DNA from 2 places in the Microbacterium sp. LEMMJ01 genome. Region 2 is predicted to be linked to the other one. Evidence: predicted binding sites of a transcription regulator. Region 2 holds the regulator's gene; the other holds the start of a gene.

Region 1 (9,792 bases), on a different contig from region 2:
AACCACATCGTGAACCTCTCCACGCTCGGCCTCGTGGAGGACGAGACCCTCGACTTCCTGGCGATCACCGCCGACGACACCGCCCCCTTCGCGGCGGGCAGCGCGGAGCAGGTGTGGCTCCGGCACTGGATGCGGATGCTGCCGTCGGGCCGGCGCGTGCTGATGTACCCGGGGGCCGACGAGGTCGGGGCCGCGCTCGTCGCCCGGGCCCTCGCGGTGAACGCCGGGGTGACCGCCTCGTTCTCGGTGGCCTGCGCGGACGCCGCCGGCATGGAGCGCGTCCCGCCGTACGAGAATATGTCGCTGGCGGCGTCGGCGAGCCGGCAGATCCGCGCGGCCGGGGCCGAGGAGGTCGCCGCGGGAGGCGACGTCACCCTCGTGCTGCACGCCCCGGACCCCGACCGGCACGACATGTTCCGCGGGCGGCCGGAGGTCGTCGACGTCGAGGCCGTCGCGGGGACGGTCGCACTCGTGCGGGAGCGTCTGGAGGCCGGGGAGCACGTGGCCCTGGCCGACGTGCGCTACCCGAACGGCGCGGACGAGGCGCTCGTGCGCGCGCTGGCGGAGGCCGGACTGCTCGGGCGCCTGGAGGCCTTCGGCGGGTGGAACACCGCCGGGAACACGCTCGGCAGCGTCGTCGCGGTGGCCGCCGCCGGAGTGGTGGGCCGGGCCACCGGCTCCTTCGACGAGCGTGCCGCGCGGATCGCCCTGCTCACGCGGCTGCTCGACGATTTCGCCTACCAGGCCGTGGTGCGCACCGATGCGGGCCCCTCCCTCTTCCCCGACATCTACCCGATGGCCGAGGATGCGCAGGTCGCGACGGCCGAGCGCGTCATCCGTGCGGAGCTGACGGCCCTCCTGGAGTCGATGCTGCCCGCCGAGGACGTGCGGATCGCGGAGCTGACCCTCCCCTGGCGGCGCTCGTTCGAGATCGGTCTCACCCTGCACTGATCCTCCACGGCGGCGGCATACACCCGGGACCGCCGCGAGCCTGGCGCGCTCAGCAGGAAGGGATGGTTGGCTGGAATCTCCGGCGGGGGAGATTCGGGCCGGTCACGATCACAGGGGGATGACGTCCATGAGCAGTGCGACCGGGGACGAGGCGGCCGGGGGCCGCGTGCGGGTGAGCGTGGTGGTGCCGGTGTTCCGGCCGAAGGCGTCGTTCGACGACCTCATCGCCTCGCTCGACGCGCAGACGCTGCCCGCGGGGTCCTTCGAGGTCCTGCTCTGCGACGACGGCTCCGGGGAGGAGACGGCCGCGCGGCTCGAGAGCATCGCGAAGGACCGTCCGCATGTGCGCGTGCTGTCGCTGCCGCACTCCGGGTGGCCCGGCACTCCGCGCAACCGGGGTGTCGAAGAGGCCAGAGGGACGTACGTGCAGTTCGTCGATCAGGACGACCGCCTCTACCCGCGGGCGCTGGAGCGGCTGTGCGACTACGCGGACGAGAACGGCTCCGATGTCGTGGTCGGCAAGGAGGTGGGCATCGGACGCAAGTTGCCCGCCAAGATCTTCCAGCGCGACATCCCGCACGCGGTGCTCGGGGAAGACCCGATCCTGGAGATGCTGACGCCGCACAAGATGTTCCGGACCGCCTTCCTGCGGGAGAACGGCATCCGCTTCCCTGACGGGAAGGTGCGGCTCGAAGACCATCTCTTCGTGATGCAGGCGTACTTCGCCGCCGATACGATCTCGGTGCTCGCGAGCGAGCCCTGCTATGCGTGGGTGAAGGAGCCGGGGAGCGCGAGCTCGGCCCGCATCGAGCCGGAGTCGTACTTCCCGCATCTGGAGACCGTGCTCGACGTGGTCGAGGCGAACACCGAACCGGGGAAGGTGCGGGATCGGCTGCTGCGGCACTGGTTCCGCGGCAAGATCCTCAACAGGATCGCCGGGCGACGGATGGTGAAGTACCCGGCGGAGTACCGCGACCGTCTGCTGGACGTGGTCGTGCCGCTCACGCAGCGTCGTTTCGGACCCGGCGTGGACGCGGGGCTGTCGTTCCCGCAGCGCATCCGCGCCGCTCTGCTGCGCGCCGACCGCCGCGACGACCTGCTCGCCTTCGCCGCCTTCGAGGCCGAGACGACCTGCACCGCCGCCGTGACCTCGGCGCGCTGGTCGCGGGGAGGGCTGCAGCTGACCGTGCGCGTCCGCGTGCGTCGGAACGGCGAAGAGGCCTTCGTGTTCGAGACGGTCGGCTCGGCGGATCATCTGCTGTCCCTCCCGCTGTCGACGACGGAGGATCTTCCGCCTGGCCTGCTGGACGCCCGCAAGGAGCGCCGTGCCGACCGGGTCGACGTGGTCGCGCAGGACACCCCGCAGCCGGGCGAGGCCGCGGAGTCCACCGCGGGTTCGGAGCGCAAGGTCGGCGGGCGCCGACCGAAGCGCCTCGACGCGGTTCCCATCGCCGTGGACCCCATGAAGGTGTTCCGCGAGGACGGTGCGCGCGACGCCGATCTATCGGTCGCGGTCCGCGTGGCCGGCTGGGTGTTCACGGCGCCGCTGACGGCCGCCCCGGACGTGGTCGCACACCTCGGCCGCTCGCCCCTTCTCGCGGGCCGGCGGGTCGAACTCGTGCGGAACGACGACGGCAGCCTGCGCCTGCACCGGGAATGGCCCAGAGGCGCCTGGCGTGACGCCCTGGCACGCACCGCGCGACGCGTGCGCTCCCGCCTCCGCCGCTGACAGCCCCACAACGCCCCGCGCCCGAACTCGCGTGCCTGCGCACCGCACTCAGGCCGCGACATCGAAGCGCGCCCGTCCGCCCAGCCGTGGTGTGCGCTGCGGGTCGACCCACCGCGGCGGAAGGAACCAGGGCCGGCCGGCCACACCGGAACCCTCGATGACGATCTCCCACCCGTTGTCGTGGATGCGGTGGTGACAGGTCTCGCAGAGCAGGATCCCGTTCGAGAGATCGGTCGGACCTCGGTCGCGCTGCCACCAGCGGAGGTGGTGAGCCTTCGTCATCCCCGGGGGAAGCCCGCACATCGCGCACCCGCCGTCCCGTTCGGCCAGTGCCAGGCGTTGGGCTCGGGTGAAGAGGCGCTTCTCGCGACCCCAGTCCAGAACCTCGCTCGCCCCGCCGAGCACGCAGGGGATGACGCCGCCGCTGGCCGCCATCCGCCGCGCGGCGCCGATGTCGATCACCTGGTCGAGCCCGTCGATCGTCGCCGACCCGGCTCCCGCCTGCAGATCGTCCAGCGATACCCGGACGACCACCGTCGCCCCCGCGAGCGGCACCCGATCACCCTCGCACCCGAGCACATGCCCGCAGAAGAGGGCCAGCGCATCGGCCTGGATCATCGCGACCGAGCGCCGGTCGGCGTCCGGCGACCCCGCATCAGGGGCGTCGAGGCGGGCGGCGAACACGGCGGACACGTGCCCGCGGATCGCGGTGACGACCGGCGCCGCGGTCTCGGCATCGAGCTGCGCGTGCAGGTGCACCATGCCGTCCCGTTCGAAGATGCGCAGTCCGCGCCGAGCGCGCTGCTCCTCCGCCCGCGGCGCCACGCCGTCGGGGTCGAGCCACGCTTCGGCGCGGAGGACGAGTTTGCGCACCGCATCGAGCTCGAGCCCCTCGGCTGTGGCGGCCAGCACGCGCTCCGCCTCGGCGATGCGCTCCACCCCGGCGGCCACGCGACAGCGATCCAGCAGGGCGACGAGGAGACCAGCCGCCGGCGCTCCGAGGGCACCCGACGCGAGCGCTTCCCGGAGGAGCGGGTACCGCGCGGGCAGCGGCGCACCGAGCAGATCGCTCCGCGGTGACGTCGCCTCTCCCACCTTCACCAGGCGCTGCGCCTCCCCCGTCGAGATGCCCGTCACGGCGGCGATGAGCTTCGCCGCCGTGCGGTACCCGCGTTGCTTCGCCAGGCTGTCGGCCCCGAGCTCGGCGCGCGACTCCCGGGCGATGCCAGCCGCCACGTCGATGTGCAATGCATCGAGCCGGCGCTGCAGGAGTCCGATCGCGTCGGCGACGTCGACGAGCTGCGCGCGGGAGAGCTCCGGCGCGCAGCTCGCAGAGCCCCACGCCTCGTCGAGACGCTCCATCGCCTCGCGCAACCCGGACATTTTCGACATGCTTCATTTTATCTCCGCGAGGCGCGAGTTTCGAAGAAATGTTCGAGTCAATACCGGCATTCCGCACCCTCCGACAGGACATCCCACACCCCGGTCCGGGACCCATCCCCCACCCGTTCACCTCATCGCATCCTCACGTTCACGCCGCGCGCCTATCTTGAGTGCGGACGCGCGACCGCGCTCACGAAACCAGACAATCTTTGTGCCTTCACCACAAGAACCGGTAGTGTCGCATCGACACACCTCGAAGGCGAGAAAGGGACGAACATGGCCGACAGGCAGCAGAGGCGCTGGGCGCTCATCGGATTGACGGCCGCGGCGGCGATCGCGCTCACCGGATGCACGGCGGGCGGCGATGGAGACGCGGACGGCGGCGGCAGCGACAGCGGCTCCGGCGACACCCTCATCGTCTACACGAACTCGAACAGCGACGGCCGCGGTGAGTGGATCACCGAGAAGGCGGCGGACGCGGGTATCGACATCGAGATCGTGGGCCTCGGCGGCGCCGACCTGACGAACCGCATCATCGCGGAGAAGAACAACCCCGTCGGCGACGTGGTGTTCGGCCTGAACAACATGTTCTTCGAGCAGCTCAAGACCGAAGAGGCCATCACGGCCTACGAGCCGAGCTGGAGCGGCGAGGTGCCCGCAGACGCCGGCGACCCGAAGGACGGCGCGTTCTGGCCGCTCGTGGAGCAGGCGATCGTCACGGTCTACGACGAGAACCGCATCAGCGACGCGCCCACCGACCCCGACGACCTGTACACCGACGAGGAGTTCGCCGGCCGCTACGAGGTCAACCCTGCGCTCGGCCAGGCCACCCCGCAGCTCGTGCTCGCCAGCATGCTCACCCGTCACCTCGACGAGGACGGCGACCTGGGCGTGAGCGACGAGGGCTGGGACCTGGTGAAGTCGTACTACGCCAACGGCTCCCCTGCCGTGGAGGGCACCGACCTCTACGCCCGCATCACCCGCGACGAGGTGGACTACGGCGTGCTGCCGTCGAGCGGCATCTCCGCCCGCGACGAGGAGTACGGCACCAGCACCGGGATGATCGTGCCCGAGTACGGCGTCCCCTACGTGACCGAGCAGATCGCACAGATCAACGGCACGGACAATGAGGACAAGGCACAGGAGTTCATCGACTGGTTCGGCAGCGCCGAAGTGCAGGGCGAGTTCGCCGCGGAGTTCAACGCCATGCCGGTGAACGAGGGCGCGGTCGAGAAGGCCAACCCCGAGGTCGTCGAGCTCATGGGCACGCTCGACCGTCAGGACATCGACTTCGGTTTCGTGAGCGAGAACCTCGGCGCCTGGGTCGAGAAGGTCACGCTCGAGTACATCGGCTGACCCGCGCAGTCCCGCACCGGCAGAGAGAGAAGACGATGATCCGTTTCGACGACGTCGAGGTCGTGTTCGGCGACCACCGTGCGGTCTCGCACCTCGATCTGGAGATCCAGGAGGGTGAGTTCTTCACCCTCCTGGGTCCGTCCGGATGCGGCAAGACCACCGCCCTGCGCACGCTCGCGGGGTTCATCGAGCCGACCGGCGGCCGCATCCACATCGCGGGTCGCGACGTGACCCGCGTGCCGAGCGAGAAGCGCGGCGTGGGCATGGTGTTCCAGAACTACGCGCTGTTCCCGAGCATGAACGTGCGGGAGAACATCGCGTTCGGCCTCTCGGTGCAGAAGGTGTCGAAGGCCGAGCAGCGGCGGCGCGTGGACGAGGTCGCCGACCGCACCGGGCTCGCCGCGTCGCAGCTCGAGAAGAACGTGGCGGAGCTGTCCGGCGGCCAGCAGCAGCGCGTCGCCATCGCCCGGGCGCTCGCGCTCACCCCCAGCATCCTGCTCCTGGACGAGCCGCTGTCGAACCTCGACGCCAAGCTCCGCGTCCAGCTGCGCGAACAGCTCAAGGAGCTGCAGCACGAGGTCGGCGTGACCACCGTGTACGTCACGCACGACCAGGAGGAGGCGCTCACCCTCAGCGACCGCATCGCGGTGCTCGACGCCGGGACGCTGCAGCAGGTGGGCACGCCGGAGGAGATCTACGACCGCAGCGCGACACCCTTCGTCTGCCGGTTCATCGGCGAGAACAACCGGCTCAGCCCCGCGCAGCTCGTCGCGATCGGTGCCGGCCTCGACGCCACGGCCGAGAGCTACGTGCGGCCGGAGAAGCTGCACCTCGCGTCGCCGTCCGCGGCCGCCGCCGGAGGCACGGCGTCGCTCGACGGCACCGTCGCGGAGCGCACGTACCACGGCAGCCACAGCGTCTACACGGTGTCGGCGGCCGACGGGACGCTCCGGGTGAGCGTGCCGGCCGCAGCGAGCGCGCACCGGTGGGACGTCGGCGACGCCGTGCGCATCGACGTCGACCCGCGGTGGATTCTGCAGTACCCGGCGGCGTGACATGAGCGCTCCGCAGAACGACTCCCGCCCGGTGCCGCCGCCGTCCGCGGCCATGACCGACGCCCCCGGCGCCCTGACCACCGAGGCCGCCGAGGCGGGCACCGCGACGAAGCCCCGCCTGCGCCGCGGACGGCCCGGCAGCGTGCGCGCGATGCTCCGCTCGCCGCTCGCCTGGGTGACCGGCATCGTCGTGGTCTGGTTCGCCGCCGCCTTCCTCGTGCTGCCGAACGCCGAGCTGCTCGCCGCGACCTTCTTCCCGGACGGCCAGTTCAGCATCCGCGCCGTCGAGAAGCTGCTCGGCAGCGAGCGCGCCCTGAAGACGCTCGGCAACAGCTTCCTCCTCGCGATCACGCTGTCCGTCACGGTCAACGTCGTCGGGGTGTTCATCGTGCTGGTGACGCAGTACTTCCAGGTGCGCGGCGCCAAGCTCCTCTGGCTCGGCTACGCCACGACCCTGATCTACGGCGGCATCGTGCTCGCCGCCGGCTACAACTTCATCTACGGGAAATTCGGCTTCATCACGAATCTGATGGTGAACATCTGGCCGGACATGAACCGGGACTGGTTCTCCGGCTACTTCGCGGTCGTGTTCGTGATGACGTTCGCGACGACGACGAACCACATGCTGTTCCTGTCCTCGTCGCTCGGCAAGGTGGACTACGCGTCGATCGAGGCGGCGAAGCTCATGGGCGCCTCGACCTGGACGATCCTGCGTCGCATCGTGCTGCCGGTCATGAAGCCGATGCTCTTCGCCGTCACCGTGCTGACCTTTCTCATCGGCCTCGGGGCGCTCACCGCGCCCCTCGTGCTCGGCGGGCCGGACTTCCAGACCGTCGCACCGCTCATCATCGACCTGTCGCGCAGCCCGATCACGCGTGACATCGCGGCGCTGCTGGCGATCGTGCTCGGTGTCGCGACCATCATCCTGCTCGCGATCATGAACCGCGCCGAGAAGTCCGGCGTGTACTTCTCGGTGGCGAAGGTGGCGACGCCGATCCAGAAGCAGCGGATCCGCAACCCGTTCGCGAACGCGGTCGTGCACGTGGTCGCCTACCTCCTCTGGGTGATCTACCTCATCCCGGTCGTGCTCATCGTGATCTTCTCGTTCGTGGACGCGCGGAGCATCCTCGCCGGATCCATCACGCTCGACAGCTTCACGCTCGACAACTACATCACCGTGTTCTCCAGCGCGGCGGCCCTCCGTCCGTTCATCGTGAGCGTCGTCTACAGCGCCCTCGCCGCGGTCATCGTGGTGGGCGGGCTGCTGTTCGTGGCGCGGATGATGCAGAAGCACCGCAACCTGCTCACCACGGCCATCGAGTACGTGCTGCACATCCCGTGGATCCTGCCGATCGTGCTGATCGCGCTGGCCTTTGTGATGGCTTTCGACGCCCCGCAGCCGCTCGTGGGCAACATCGTGCTCACGGGGACGCCGGTCCTGCTGCTCGTCGCGTACATCTGCGTGAAGATCCCCTTCACGCTGCGGCTGCTCAAGGCCGGGTTCGCGTCCGTGCCGGACTCCCTGGAAGACGCCTCGCGCATCCTCGGAGCGCGCTCGCTGACCACGTTCCGGCGCGTGCTCATCCCGCTCGTGCTGCCGACCGCGGCCGCGATCACGGCGCTGAACTTCAACAGCCTGCTCGACGACTACGACGCCGCGATCTTCCTCTACCACCCGCTGTACAAGCCGCTCGGCGTCGCGATCCAGGAGAGCACGCGCGGCGAGAACAACCTCGACGCGATGCCCATCACGTTCGTCTACACCGTGCTGCTCATGATCATCATGGGTGTCACCATGTATCTCGTGTATGGACGAGGTTCGCGCGCCGGAGCGCCCCGCCGACGGAAGCAGCGCGCATGAGCGGGGCGGATGCTGGGACTCCCGCCCTGCGGGTCACGATCAGCGACGTCGCCGCGGCGGCCGGGGTGTCGCGAGCCACGGCGACCAGAGCCTTGAAGGGCGAGGGCCGGTTCGCGCCGGAGACGCAGGAGCGCATCCTGGAAGCGGCCGAGCGGCTCGGGTACGTGCGCAACACGATGGCCGCGGAGCTCGCCGCCGGACGCACCGGCACCGTCGGCCTCATGCTTCGCGATGCGAGCAACCCCGCGTACGGTCTCCTCTTCTCCCGGTTGCAGGAGGAGGCGCATCAGCGCGGCCTCGACCTCGTGACCGTCACGATCGGCGCCGACGAGCAGGGCGCCAAGCAGGTGAATGCGCTGCACCGGCTGCTCGGCATGCGGGTTGCCGGACTCATCGTCGCCACCGGCGGCATCTCCGCGGCGCAGCTCGAGCCGTTCGCCGACCAGGTGCCGATCCTCCGTGCCGGGCGCGTGGAGTCGGCGGGCCGTATTCACACCGCCCACTACGACGACGAGGGCCACGGACGTCTGCTCGCGGAGCACATCGTGGCGCTCGGCCACCGGACCGTCGTCGTGCTCGCCGGAAGCCCCGAGGCCTCGTACCCCGAGCACCTCCGCGCGCTCGCGATGCAGGAGGTGCTGACCGCGGCGGGCGTCGCCGTGACGATGATCTCGGCCGGCGCGCGTCCCGATGACGGCGTCGACGAGGCCCTCGCCGCCGTGCGCGCAGGGGCGACCGCCGTCATGTGCGCCTCGGACTACCGGCAGCTCGCCGTCATGCGCGCCGCCCGCGCGGCCGGGCTCCGCGTGCCGGAGGACGTGAGCGTGACCGGGTGCGACGGCATCCTTCCCGGCGCCGACCTGCTCGGGCTCACCACCCTGCGGATCCCCGTGGAGGCGGTGGCCGCGGCCGCCGTCGAGACCATGCAGCAGCTGCTCACCGCGGACGAGCCGGAGACGCTCGTACGCCGCTCGTTCACGGGAACGCTCGTCCCCGGCTCCACGGCCGCCGCCGTCTGATATCTGCCCCGACCTGCCTCCGTCCGCCGACCAGGAAGAGACATGATCCTCACCGAACACCCTCGCCCGTCGCACACCTTCGTGCACATCTCCGACACGCACCTGCCCGGTGAACGGTCGCCGCTGTACGGCAGCGGGGCCGACGCCGACGCGAACCTAGCGGAGATGCTCGACCGGCTCGTCGCCTCGGGACTCCGTCCCGACGCGCTGCTGTTCACGGGAGACCTGACGGACCGGGGCGATGCCGCCGCTTACCATCGACTGCGCGAGCTCGTGACGCCCGCCGCCGATGCGCTCGGCTGCGAGGTCGTGTGGGCGGCCGGCAACCATGACGACCGCCGTGCCATGCGATCGGAGCTCGGACTCGCGGGGGCGGGTGACGAGCCGATCGTGGAGGTGCGGTGGTTCGGGGGGATGCGCGTCATCGTCGTCGATTCG
Region 2 (9,792 bases):
TCTCGTGACGAGCGGAGCCGGCGGAGTGCAAGACCCGGTAGCCTGGAACGGCAAGCGCGGGTGGGAAGTGAATCCTCTTTCGTTCCGGAGCACGACGCTCCGGAGCCCGCCAAAGTCTAACAGAAAGCAAGGCGAAGTGACGAACCAGGCATCGGACGAGGCGGCCCGCGAGCGCGAGGAGCGATGGGCTCGGCAGGAGGAGGCAGCCTCCTCGGCCGTCCGTGACATCGCCGACGTCCCGGCCGTCGAGGTGATCACCACCGCCGCCGTGCACCTCATGAGCGCGGCGGCCGTGAAGCTCGGCCTCGCGGACGACCCGGACGCCGCGGCCCAGCTCGACCTGGACGAGGCGCGCAAGCTCATCAATGCCCTCGCGGGGCTCATCACCGCCGGCGCCCCGGAGATCAGCGACATGCACGCCCGGTCGCTGCGAGACGGCCTCCGGTCGCTGCAGCTCGCCTTCCGCGAGGCCTCGACGATCCCCGACCCGATCGGCAAGGGGCCGGGCGAGAAGTGGACCGGCCCGGTCACCTGACCCGGCCGACGCTCCGCCTCAGATGCTGCGGCGGAGCTTGACCGTCAGCGAGTCGGCGAGGACGGCGATCCGGTCGTCCGCCGCCCAGCGCTGAGCGAGCCGTGCGAGAACGGCATCCAGGACCTCTCGCTCCAACCCGTCGACGAGCTCCAGGACCACGATGAGCTCCGGTCCGCGGAGGCGCGCGTCCGGGTCACCCGGCGCGACGGAGACGTCGATCACGGCGAGCTCGTGGGCGATGCTCTCCCGGAGGGCGGTGACGACCTCGGGAGAGAGGTAGCTCGGCTCCCACGCGTGTCCCTGCGCCACGGCCCAGACGGCGGGGCGGCGGATCACGAACTCGGTGTCGGACGTGGGGTCCAGCACGATGAGATCGGTGTCCTCCGACGACGCGGCCAGGGCCGCACGGACGGCCTCGACCGGGATGGGACGCGCCGACGGGTCCCAGCGCTGCATCGTCTCGACCGAGGAGAACACCGGCTGGACGCGGCGCCCGTCCGGTGCGGCCACGGTGACGATCGAGAGCTCCTGCGTCTTGTCCACCGCGAGACCGCTGGGCGCCACGCCCTCCTCGCCCTTCTCCGCTATCAGGGGCACGAGCACCCGGGCGGAGCGGAACGCGTCGACGACCTCGGCCTGACTCCCCTCGCCCGCACGGAAGCGGTGCAGCGCGGCGAGCAGAGCGGGGTCCGCCGAGCCGTCGTCGGCCGCGTGCGGATTCGACTCGAAGCTGCGCCCCTCCCAGGGGACGCCGGCGGAATCGGCCCGGTTGTGCGACTCCGGATCGCAGGCGTGCGGATCAGTCTCCGGCGACATCCAGGGCCTCCGCGAGCGTGAAGGCGCCCGCGTACAGAGCCTTCCCGACGATGGCGCCCTCGACGCCCAGGGGCACGAGGTCGCGCAGCGCGGCGATGTCGTCGAGGTTCGAGATGCCGCCGGACGCGACGACCGGCTTCGGCGTGCGCGAGGTCACCTCGCGCAGGAGTTCCAGGTTCGGGCCGCGCAGCGTGCCGTCCTTGGTCACGTCGGTGACGACGTAACGGCTGCAGCCGGCGTCCTCGAGGCGCTCGAGCACCTCCCACAGGTCGCCGCCCTCCTTCGTCCAGCCGCGCGCCGCGAGGGTCGTGCCGCGGACGTCGAGGCCGACGGCGATCGCCTCGCCGAAGCGGCTGATCACGTCGGCCGCCCACTCGGGGTTCTCCAGAGCGGCGGTGCCGAGGTTGATGCGGGCGGCGCCGCTCTCCAGAGCGGCCTCCAGGCTCGCATCGTCCCGGATGCCGCCGGAGAGCTCGACGTTGACGTTCTTGAACTGCTTGATGACCTTGCGCAGGATCGGCGCGTTGCTGCCGCGTCCGAACGCCGCGTCGAGGTCGACGAGGTGGATCCAGGAGGCCCCCTGCGACACCCACTCCCCTGCCGCGTCGAGCGGGTCGCCGTAGCTCGTCTCGGTCCCGGCCTCCCCCTGCGTGAGACGGACCGCCTTGCCGCCGGCGACATCGACCGCGGGAAGGAGCGTGAGCGAGGGGGACTGCGCGAAGTCGTTCATGGGGTCCTTGGTTCGGGTGGGTCTGCGGCCCGAGCGGGCACGAGAGACGAGGGTAGTCCGCCGGGGGGCGCGGGACAAACCGCGTGACGCCGGGCGCCGACGCGGCTGGGGGTCAGAGGCTCTGCACCCAGTTCCGGAGCAGCTGGATGCCGGCGTCCCCGGACTTCTCCGGGTGGAACTGCGTCGCCGAGAGCGGGCCGTTCTCGACGGCCGCGAGGAAGGGGCCGCCGTAGGTCGCCCACGTGAGCACGGGCTGCGGGAACGGCGGGATCACGTCCAGCTCCCAGGACTGCGCGGCATAGGAGTGCACGAAGTAGAAGCGCTCCTGCTCGATGCCGCGGAACAGGACGGTGTCCTCCCCCGGCTCCACCGTGTTCCAGCCCATGTGCGGCAGGACCGGGGCGTCGAGCTCCGTCACAGCACCCGGCCACTCGCCGAGGCCCGCGGTGTCGTGCCCCCGCTCGACGCCGTGCTCGAACAGCACCTGCATGCCGACGCAGATGCCGAGTACCGGTCGGCCCCCCGCGAGACGACGGCCGATGATCTCGTCGCCGCCGTGGGCGTGCAGGGCGTCCCGCACAGCCTGGAAGGCGCCGACACCGGGCACGACGAACCCGTCGGCCTCCAGCGCCTCGGTGCGGTCGCGGGTCAGCACGGCATCGGCTCCCGCGGCGACGAGCGCCTTCACAGCGGAGTGGACGTTCCCGGACTCGTAGTCGAAGACGGCGACCCGCGGCGCGGCGCTCACAGCGCCCCCTTGGTCGACGGGATGCCGTCGACGAGAGGATCCAGGGCCTTCGCCTGGCGGAACGCTCGCGCGAACGCCTTGAACTCGGCCTCGGCGATGTGGTGCGGGTCGCGCCCGCTCAGCACCCGCACGTGCACGGTCAGCGCGGCGTTGAAGGTGATGGCCTCGAAGACGTGCCGCACGAGGGATCCCGTGAAGTGCCCGCCGATCAGGTGGTGCTCGAAGCCCGCGGGCTCCCCCTCGTGCACGAAGTAGGGGCGGCCGGAGATGTCGACGACCGCCTGCGCGAGCGCCTCGTCCAGGGGGACGAGGGCGTCGCCGTACCGGGAGATGCCGGACTTGTCTCCGAGGGCGGCCAGGATCGCCTGGCCGAGCACGATCGAGACGTCCTCCACGGTGTGGTGCGCGTCGATGTGGGTGTCCCCGGAGGCCCGCACGGTGAGATCCGTCAGCGAGTGCTTGGCGAACGCCGTGAGCATGTGGTCGAAGAACGGCACCGAGGTGTCGATACGGCTCGCACCGGTGCCGTCGAGGTTCAGCTCGACCTCGACGGTGGACTCCGACGTGCTGCGCACGCGGCTCGCGGTGCGTGCGGTGGGCGCGGGGATGGTCATGATGCCGATCCTATCGAGGCCAGGGCGTCCAGGAACGCCGTCGTCTCCGCCTCCGTGCCGGCGCTCACCCGCAGGTGGCCGGGGATGCCGACGTCGCGGACGAGCACACCGCGGTCGTACAGCTGCTGCCACGTCGCCTGCGGATCCGCGACGCCGCCGAACAGCACGAAGTTGGACCACGAGAGGTGCGGGGTGTACCCGAGGGCTTCGAGCGTCGCCGTGATGCGGTCCCGCTGCTCCACGATCTCCTGCACCATGCCGAGCATGACGTCGGCGTTGCGGAGGGCGGCGACCGCGGCGGCCTGCGTCAGAGCGCTGAGGTGGTACGGCAGTCGCACGAGCCGGAGCGCGTCGATGAACGCCGGGTCGGCCGCGAGGTAGCCGACGCGGGCGCCGGCGAAGGCGAAGGCCTTGCTCATCGTTCGGGAGACGGCGAGGCGCGGCCGTCCTTCCAGGAGGGTGAGGGCCGACGCCGCATCCCGTGGCGCGAACTCCTGGTAGGCCTCGTCGACGATCACGACGCCGCGGGCCGCCTCGTAGACGGCCTCCACGACGTCGAGCCCCAGCGGGGTGCCGGTCGGGTTGTTCGGCGAGCAGAGGATCACGATGTCGGGGTCGGCCGCGCGCACCTGCTGCGCCGCCTCCTCCGGGGTGACCGTGTAGTCGGGCTGACGGGTGCCCGCGATCCAGGACGCGCCCGTCCCCTTCGCGATGAGCGGGTACATGGAGTACGTGGGCGCGAATCCGAAGGCCGTGCGTCCCGGCCCGCCGAACGCCTGGAAGATGTGCTGCAGCACCTCGTTGGACCCGTTGCCCGCCCAGATCTGCTCCGGCGTGAGGCCGTGACCCAGGTAGTCGGCGAACGCCTCCCGCAGCGTCGTGAACTCGCGGTCCGGGTACCGGTTCACGTCTCGGATCGCCACGGCGATGTCATCGAGGATGTCGCTCGCGACCTCGTCGGGAACCGGATGCGTGTTCTCGTTGACGTTCAGCGCCACCGGCAGCGGGGCCTGCGGCGCTCCGTACGGGGTGAGTCCGCGCAGATCGTCGCGGAGCGGGAGATCGTTGAGGGAGAAGGTCACCCTTCCCATCTTAAGAGGAGCAGGGAGAGCCGAGGTCATCGTGACGATTCGGCCGGGAGGACTCGGCGTCAGTCGGTGTACCGCGCCGGCAGTGCGAGCTCCTGGCCGACCTGGAGCTCCCCGCCGCGCAGCAGGTTCATGCGGGTGATCTCACCGATGACATCCCGCGGGTCGGCCTCGGGAGCGATGCTGCTCGCGATCGACCATAGGGTGTCGCCGGGCATGACCGTGACGGTCTCGACGGAGACGGCCGGCGCATCCGCGCCGGAGGCGGTCGCGCTGCCTCCGCTGAGGGCGGCGAAGGCGATGCCCGCCACGAGCGGGACGGACGCGAGCGCGAGCAGAGTGCGACGGCCGCGTGCCGTGATCCGCAGCCGGGTGGCCGGACGGGCCGATGCCGGGAGGGCGGTCGCGGTGCTGAGGCTGATGCTGCTCATGTCTGCTCCTTACTGTCCCGGTGCCGGAGCCCGGGGAGGTTGGCGTAGCTTTCGCATCCGCGCCTCGGCCGGGAGCCGTGGATGCGAAGCTACGTTCCGAAGATATCTTCGAGTTCGAATATCTGTCAAGCTGTCTTCGAAACCACGCCCCGCGAATCAGCCGACACGCTCGAACAGATCTTCCAGATCGGCGCTTTTCTCGGATACGGTTTCGATAAGGACACCCCACCACGGGCCACCGACATTCGAAGCGGCACGTCGGATCACGCAGTGAAGGAGCACCATGAGCGACACCTCAGCCCTCGAGTCCGAGGCGCCGCGCACCCGCCGTCGCAAGAGCCTCAGCCCGAAGCAGATGGCGATCCTCGAGGTCATCCAGGCCTCGATCGCGCAGAACGGCTATCCGCCGAGCATGCGCGAGATCGGCGACGCCGTCGGGCTCAAGTCGCTGTCCAGCGTCACCCACCAGCTCGGTCAGCTCGAGCTCAGCGGCTACCTGCGTCGCGACCCGGGCAAGACGCGTGCCATGGAGGTCCTCATCGACCTTCCCGGCACGGGCGCGGAGAACCCGGCGGACGTGGCGACCCCCGTGGGCGATGCCGCCCTGGTCCCGCTGGTGGGGCGTATCGCCGCGGGCGTGCCGATCACGGCGGACCAGCAGGTCGAGGAGATCTTCCCGCTCCCCCGGCAGCTCGTCGGCAAGGGCGACCTGTTCATGCTCAAGGTCTCCGGGGAGTCGATGATCGACGCCGCCATCTGCGACGGCGACTGGGTCGTCGTGCGCTCGCAGAACACGGCGGAGAACGGCGAGATCGTGGCCGCCATGCTCGACGGCGAGGCCACCGTCAAGGTGCTCCGGCGTCGCGACGGCCACACGTGGCTGCTCCCCCGCAACTCCGCGTTCGAGCCGATCCTGGGCGACGAGGCGGTCGTGCTCGGCAAGGTCGTCGCGGTCATGCGCGCCGTCTGAGTCACCGCATCGTCGGTGAGACGAGAACGAAGGCCCTCCCGGGCGCACCGGGAGGGCCTTCGTGTGTCCGGGGACGACCGCGTCAGGCGGTGACCACCACGTCTTCGCGCACGCGCCGCGTGGCCTCGACGATGTTCCGCAGCGACGCCGTGGTCTCGGCGTATCCGCGGGTCTTCAGACCGCAGTCCGGGTTCACCCAGAGCTGACGGAGGGGGATCTCCTCCACCGCACGCCGCAGCAGGGACTCGACCTCCTCCACGGTGGGCACGCGCGGCGAGTGGATGTCGTACACGCCGGGGCCGATGCCGTGGTCGAAGCCCACCTCGGCGATGTCCGCGACGACCTCCATGCGGCTCCGGGCCGCCTCGATGGACGTGACGTCCGCGTCGAGCGCACGGATCGCGTCGATCACGACGCCGAACTCCGAGTAACAGAGGTGGGTGTGCACCTGGGTCGCCGCCGCAGCGCCGCCCGTGGCCAGACGGAACGAGGCGACGGACCAGTCGAGGTACGCCGGCTGGTCGGCCTGCTTCAGCGGGAGCAGCTCCCGGAGCGCCGGCTCGTCGACCTGGATCACCTGGATGCCCGCGGCCTCCAGGTCGGCGATCTCATCGCGGAGCGCGAGCGCCACCTGGTTCGCCGTCTCCCCCAGCGGCTGGTCGTCGCGGACGAAGGACCACGCGAGGATCGTGACGGGGCCCGTGAGCATCCCCTTCATGTGCTTCGCCGTGAGCGACTGCGCGTACGCCGACCAGCCGACCGTGATGGGCGCGGGACGCGAGACGTCTCCCCAGAGGATCGATGGGCGCGTGGCTCGCGAGCCGTACGACTGCACCCATCCGTGCTGCGTGACCGCGAAGCCGTCGAGGTTCTCCGCGAAGTACTGCACCATGTCGTTGCGCTCCGGCTCACCGTGCACGAGGACGTCGAGACCGAGGTCCTCCTGCAGGGAGACGACCGCGGCGACCTCACGGCGCAGGAACTCCTCGTAGTCGTCCTCGGGGATCTCGCCGCGGAGGAACTGGGCGCGGGCGCGGCGGATGTCGCCGGTCTGCGGGAAGGAGCCGATCGTCGTCAGGGGCAGCGCCGGCAGGCCGAGGGCGTTCTGCGCCTCCTCCCGCTCCTGGTACGGGGCACGGGCGAAGTCGGCGTCGCTCAGCGCACGGGAACGCACCGCACCGTCGCGCACACCGGGAGCGGTCAGGCGGTCCTGCAGCGCAGCAGTCGCGGCGTCCAGCTCGGCCCCGATCGCCGTGCGCCCTTCGGACAGGCCGCGGGCGAGGGTCACGATCTGCTGCACCTTCTGATCCGCGAAGGCGAGCCAGGACACCAGGCGCGCGTCCAGCGCCGTCTCGTCCTCCACGTCGTGCGGCACGTGCAGCAGCGAGGTCGAGGTCGATGCCGCTACCGGGGCCCCGAGCGCGCGGAGCGCCTCCAGAGAGTCGAACGCCGCGGAGAGGTCGCCGCGCCAGATGTTGTGACCGTCGATCACACCGCCGACGAGGGTCTTGCCCTCGAGGCCCGGCACCGCGTCGGGCACGGTGCCGCGCACGAGATCCACGGCGATGGCCTCGACGGGGGCGGCGGCCACGGTCGCGAACGTCGCGCCGAGGCTCGCGTACGGGGCCGCGACGAGGATCGAGGGACGCTCTTCGGCGTTCCCGAGCACCGCGAGCGCGCGCTCCGCGGCGGAGGCGAGCTGTGCGGTCGTGGCCGGCAGGGACTCGCTCACGAGGGCTGGCTCGTCGAGCTGCACCCACTCGGCGCCCGCGGCGCGCAGACGGGCGAGCAGATCGACGTAGACCGGCAGGACGTCCTCCAGCCGCGAGAGCGGCTCGAAGCCCTCCGGCGCGTCGTCCGACGCCTTCGCGAGCGCCAGCAGCGTGACCGGTCCGACGACCACGGGACGCGTGACGAAGCCGGCGGCGACGGCCTCGGCGACCTCGCGCACCAGGCGGTCGCTGGCGAGGGTGAACACCGTCTCCGGACCGATCTCCGGCACGAGGTAGTGGTAGTTCGAGTCGAACCACTTCGTCATCTCCAGCGGCGCCCGCTCGCCCTCACCGCGGGCAACGGTGAACAGGGCGGAGAGGCCGATCGACCCGTCGGCCTCGCGGAGGTCGTCGAAGCGGGCAGGGATCGCGCCGACCGTGACGGCGGCGTCGAGGACCTGGTCGTAGAAGGAGAAGGAGTCCGGGATGGACGAGTCCGTGCGGCCGAGGCCGAGCCCCGCCAGGCGCTCGCGGGTCGCCGCGCGCAGGTCCGCGGCCGTCCGCTCCAGCTCCTGCTCGTTGATGCGGCCGGCCCAGAACGCCTCGACGGCCTTCTTGAGCTCGCGGCGACGGCCGATGCGGGGGTAGCCGAGGATGGTGCCCTCGGGGAATGCGGTCATGGTGTTTCCTTTCGGCGGGGACTAGTGCCGGAGCGCCGGGACGATGCCGGCTTCGGCGAGGACGGTCAAGACGGTCTCGTGCTGGTTGAAGGCGTACAGATGCACGCCGGGGGCCCCGCCGGCGACGACGTCGGCGGCGAGGCGCGCGGCCCAGGAGATCCCGATCTCCCGGCGCCCTTCGGCGGTCGGCTCGACATCGAGGGCGATCGCGAGCTCGCTGGGCAGGTCCTCCCCGGTCAGCTCCAGCACCCGGGCGAGCCGGGCCGGCGACGTGATCGGCATGATGCCGGGGAGGATCGGGATGGTGACGCCTCCGGCGCGGGCGCGCTCCACGAAGGCGAGGTAGTCATCGGGGTGGAAGAAGAGCTGCGTGATGGCGAAGGTCGCCCCCGCAGCCTGCTTGGCGAGCAGCGCCTCGACATCCTGCGTGCGGTGCGTGGCCCGGGGGTGCCCCTTCGGGAACGCGGCGACCGCGATGTCGACCTTCTGCCGCGGGGCGACGAGTGCGGCCCCGGGGAGACCGGGGACCGGAGACTCCTGGTACGGCGCGCGCTCGGCCTGGACGCGATCGATGAGCTGCACGAGCTGGGCGGCGCTCTCCAGGTCGCCCAGGAACGGCTCGCTCTGCCCCGCGGGTGGGTCTCCGCGCAGGGCGAGGAAGCGGAGGATCCCGGCGTCGAGGAACTCCCGGATGAGCGCGGTGGCTCCGGCGTAGGTGTTGCCGACGCAGGTGAGGTGAGCGAGGGGTTCGACGTCGGTGTGCTCCCGGATGAATCGCAGCACATCGAGCGAGCGGCCACCGGTCGAGCCGCCGGCGCCGTAGGTCACCGACAGGAACTCCGGGCCGGCCGCGGCGAGACGACGGACGGTCTCGTGCAGGGCCTCCTGGCTCGACTCCGAGCGCGGCGGGTAGAGCTCGAAGGAGAACGGCACGCGGGAGGCGCGGGAGGCGTCGAACGTGGAAGACATCTTCTCTCCAGGGGACAGGGGCCGGGGTCCGCGCACGACGAAGAGCACGTCGTTCGCGGGCGGGTGCCGGGCTCGGCTGTCGCTCCACGCCCGGGATGAACCGGGCGTTTCCAGAAACCTAGAACACGCCCTCGGCCCGCCGCACGAGTGTGACGTCGTGTGTCACCGCCCGTAGGCTCGAGGCATGTCCTCACCGTTCGGCTCCTGGTCCTCCCCCTTCACCGCCGCAGCCGTCGCAGGAGCGGCACCGCGCATCGACGGGGCCCGCTTCGTGGGCGACGAGGTGTGGTGGGCCGAGTCCGTGCCCGCCGAGGGCGGACGCGTCACGGTGCGCAGCTCGACAGGAGCGGAGATCCTCCCGCCCCCCTGGAACGCCCGCTCTCGCGTACACGAGTACGGGGGCGGTGCCTGGACGGTCGACGACGACACCCTGTACTTCGTCTCCGGCGCAGACCAGCGCGTGCACCGGATGGATCGGGGTGCCGAGCCGCGCCCCCTC

Evidence for each region. Region 2 encodes LexA, which represses DNA repair genes until DNA is damaged. Its sites were predicted from a motif close to TCGAACANNTGTTCGA; they were not measured.
Region 1: a site for LexA is predicted at 4,103-4,118, ahead of B7W94_RS03880 (HNH endonuclease signature motif containing protein). Genes of this name have one in related genera too.

Annotation. Positions count from the first base shown of each region.
Region 1 covers NZ_NCTV01000017.1:290,365-300,156, reverse strand. Annotated here, with positions in the region: gene B7W94_RS03890 (DUF4127 family protein) at 1-951, shown strand, start outside; gene B7W94_RS03885 (glycosyltransferase family 2 protein) at 1,079-2,680, shown strand; gene B7W94_RS03880 (HNH endonuclease signature motif containing protein) at 2,729-4,072, opposite strand; gene B7W94_RS03875 (extracellular solute-binding protein) at 4,340-5,419, shown strand; gene B7W94_RS03870 (ABC transporter ATP-binding protein) at 5,455-6,474, shown strand; gene B7W94_RS03865 (ABC transporter permease) at 6,626-8,335, shown strand; gene B7W94_RS03860 (LacI family DNA-binding transcriptional regulator) at 8,332-9,354, shown strand; gene B7W94_RS03855 (metallophosphoesterase) at 9,397-9,792, shown strand, end outside.
Region 2 covers NZ_NCTV01000007.1:28,004-37,795, reverse strand. Annotated here, with positions in the region: gene B7W94_RS00345 (DUF1844 domain-containing protein) at 137-535, shown strand; gene B7W94_RS00340 (SseB family protein) at 554-1,351, opposite strand; gene priA (bifunctional 1-(5-phosphoribosyl)-5-((5-phosphoribosylamino)methylideneamino)imidazole-4-carboxamide isomerase/phosphoribosylanthranilate isomerase PriA) at 1,335-2,081, opposite strand; gene hisH (imidazole glycerol phosphate synthase subunit HisH) at 2,194-2,829, opposite strand; gene hisB (imidazoleglycerol-phosphate dehydratase HisB) at 2,826-3,443, opposite strand; gene B7W94_RS00320 (histidinol-phosphate transaminase) at 3,440-4,534, opposite strand; gene B7W94_RS00315 (LysM peptidoglycan-binding domain-containing protein) at 4,594-4,962, opposite strand; gene lexA (transcriptional repressor LexA) at 5,246-5,932, shown strand; gene metE (5-methyltetrahydropteroyltriglutamate--homocysteine S-methyltransferase) at 6,015-8,324, opposite strand; gene B7W94_RS00300 (methylenetetrahydrofolate reductase) at 8,346-9,293, opposite strand; gene B7W94_RS00295 (S9 family peptidase) at 9,478-9,792, shown strand, end outside.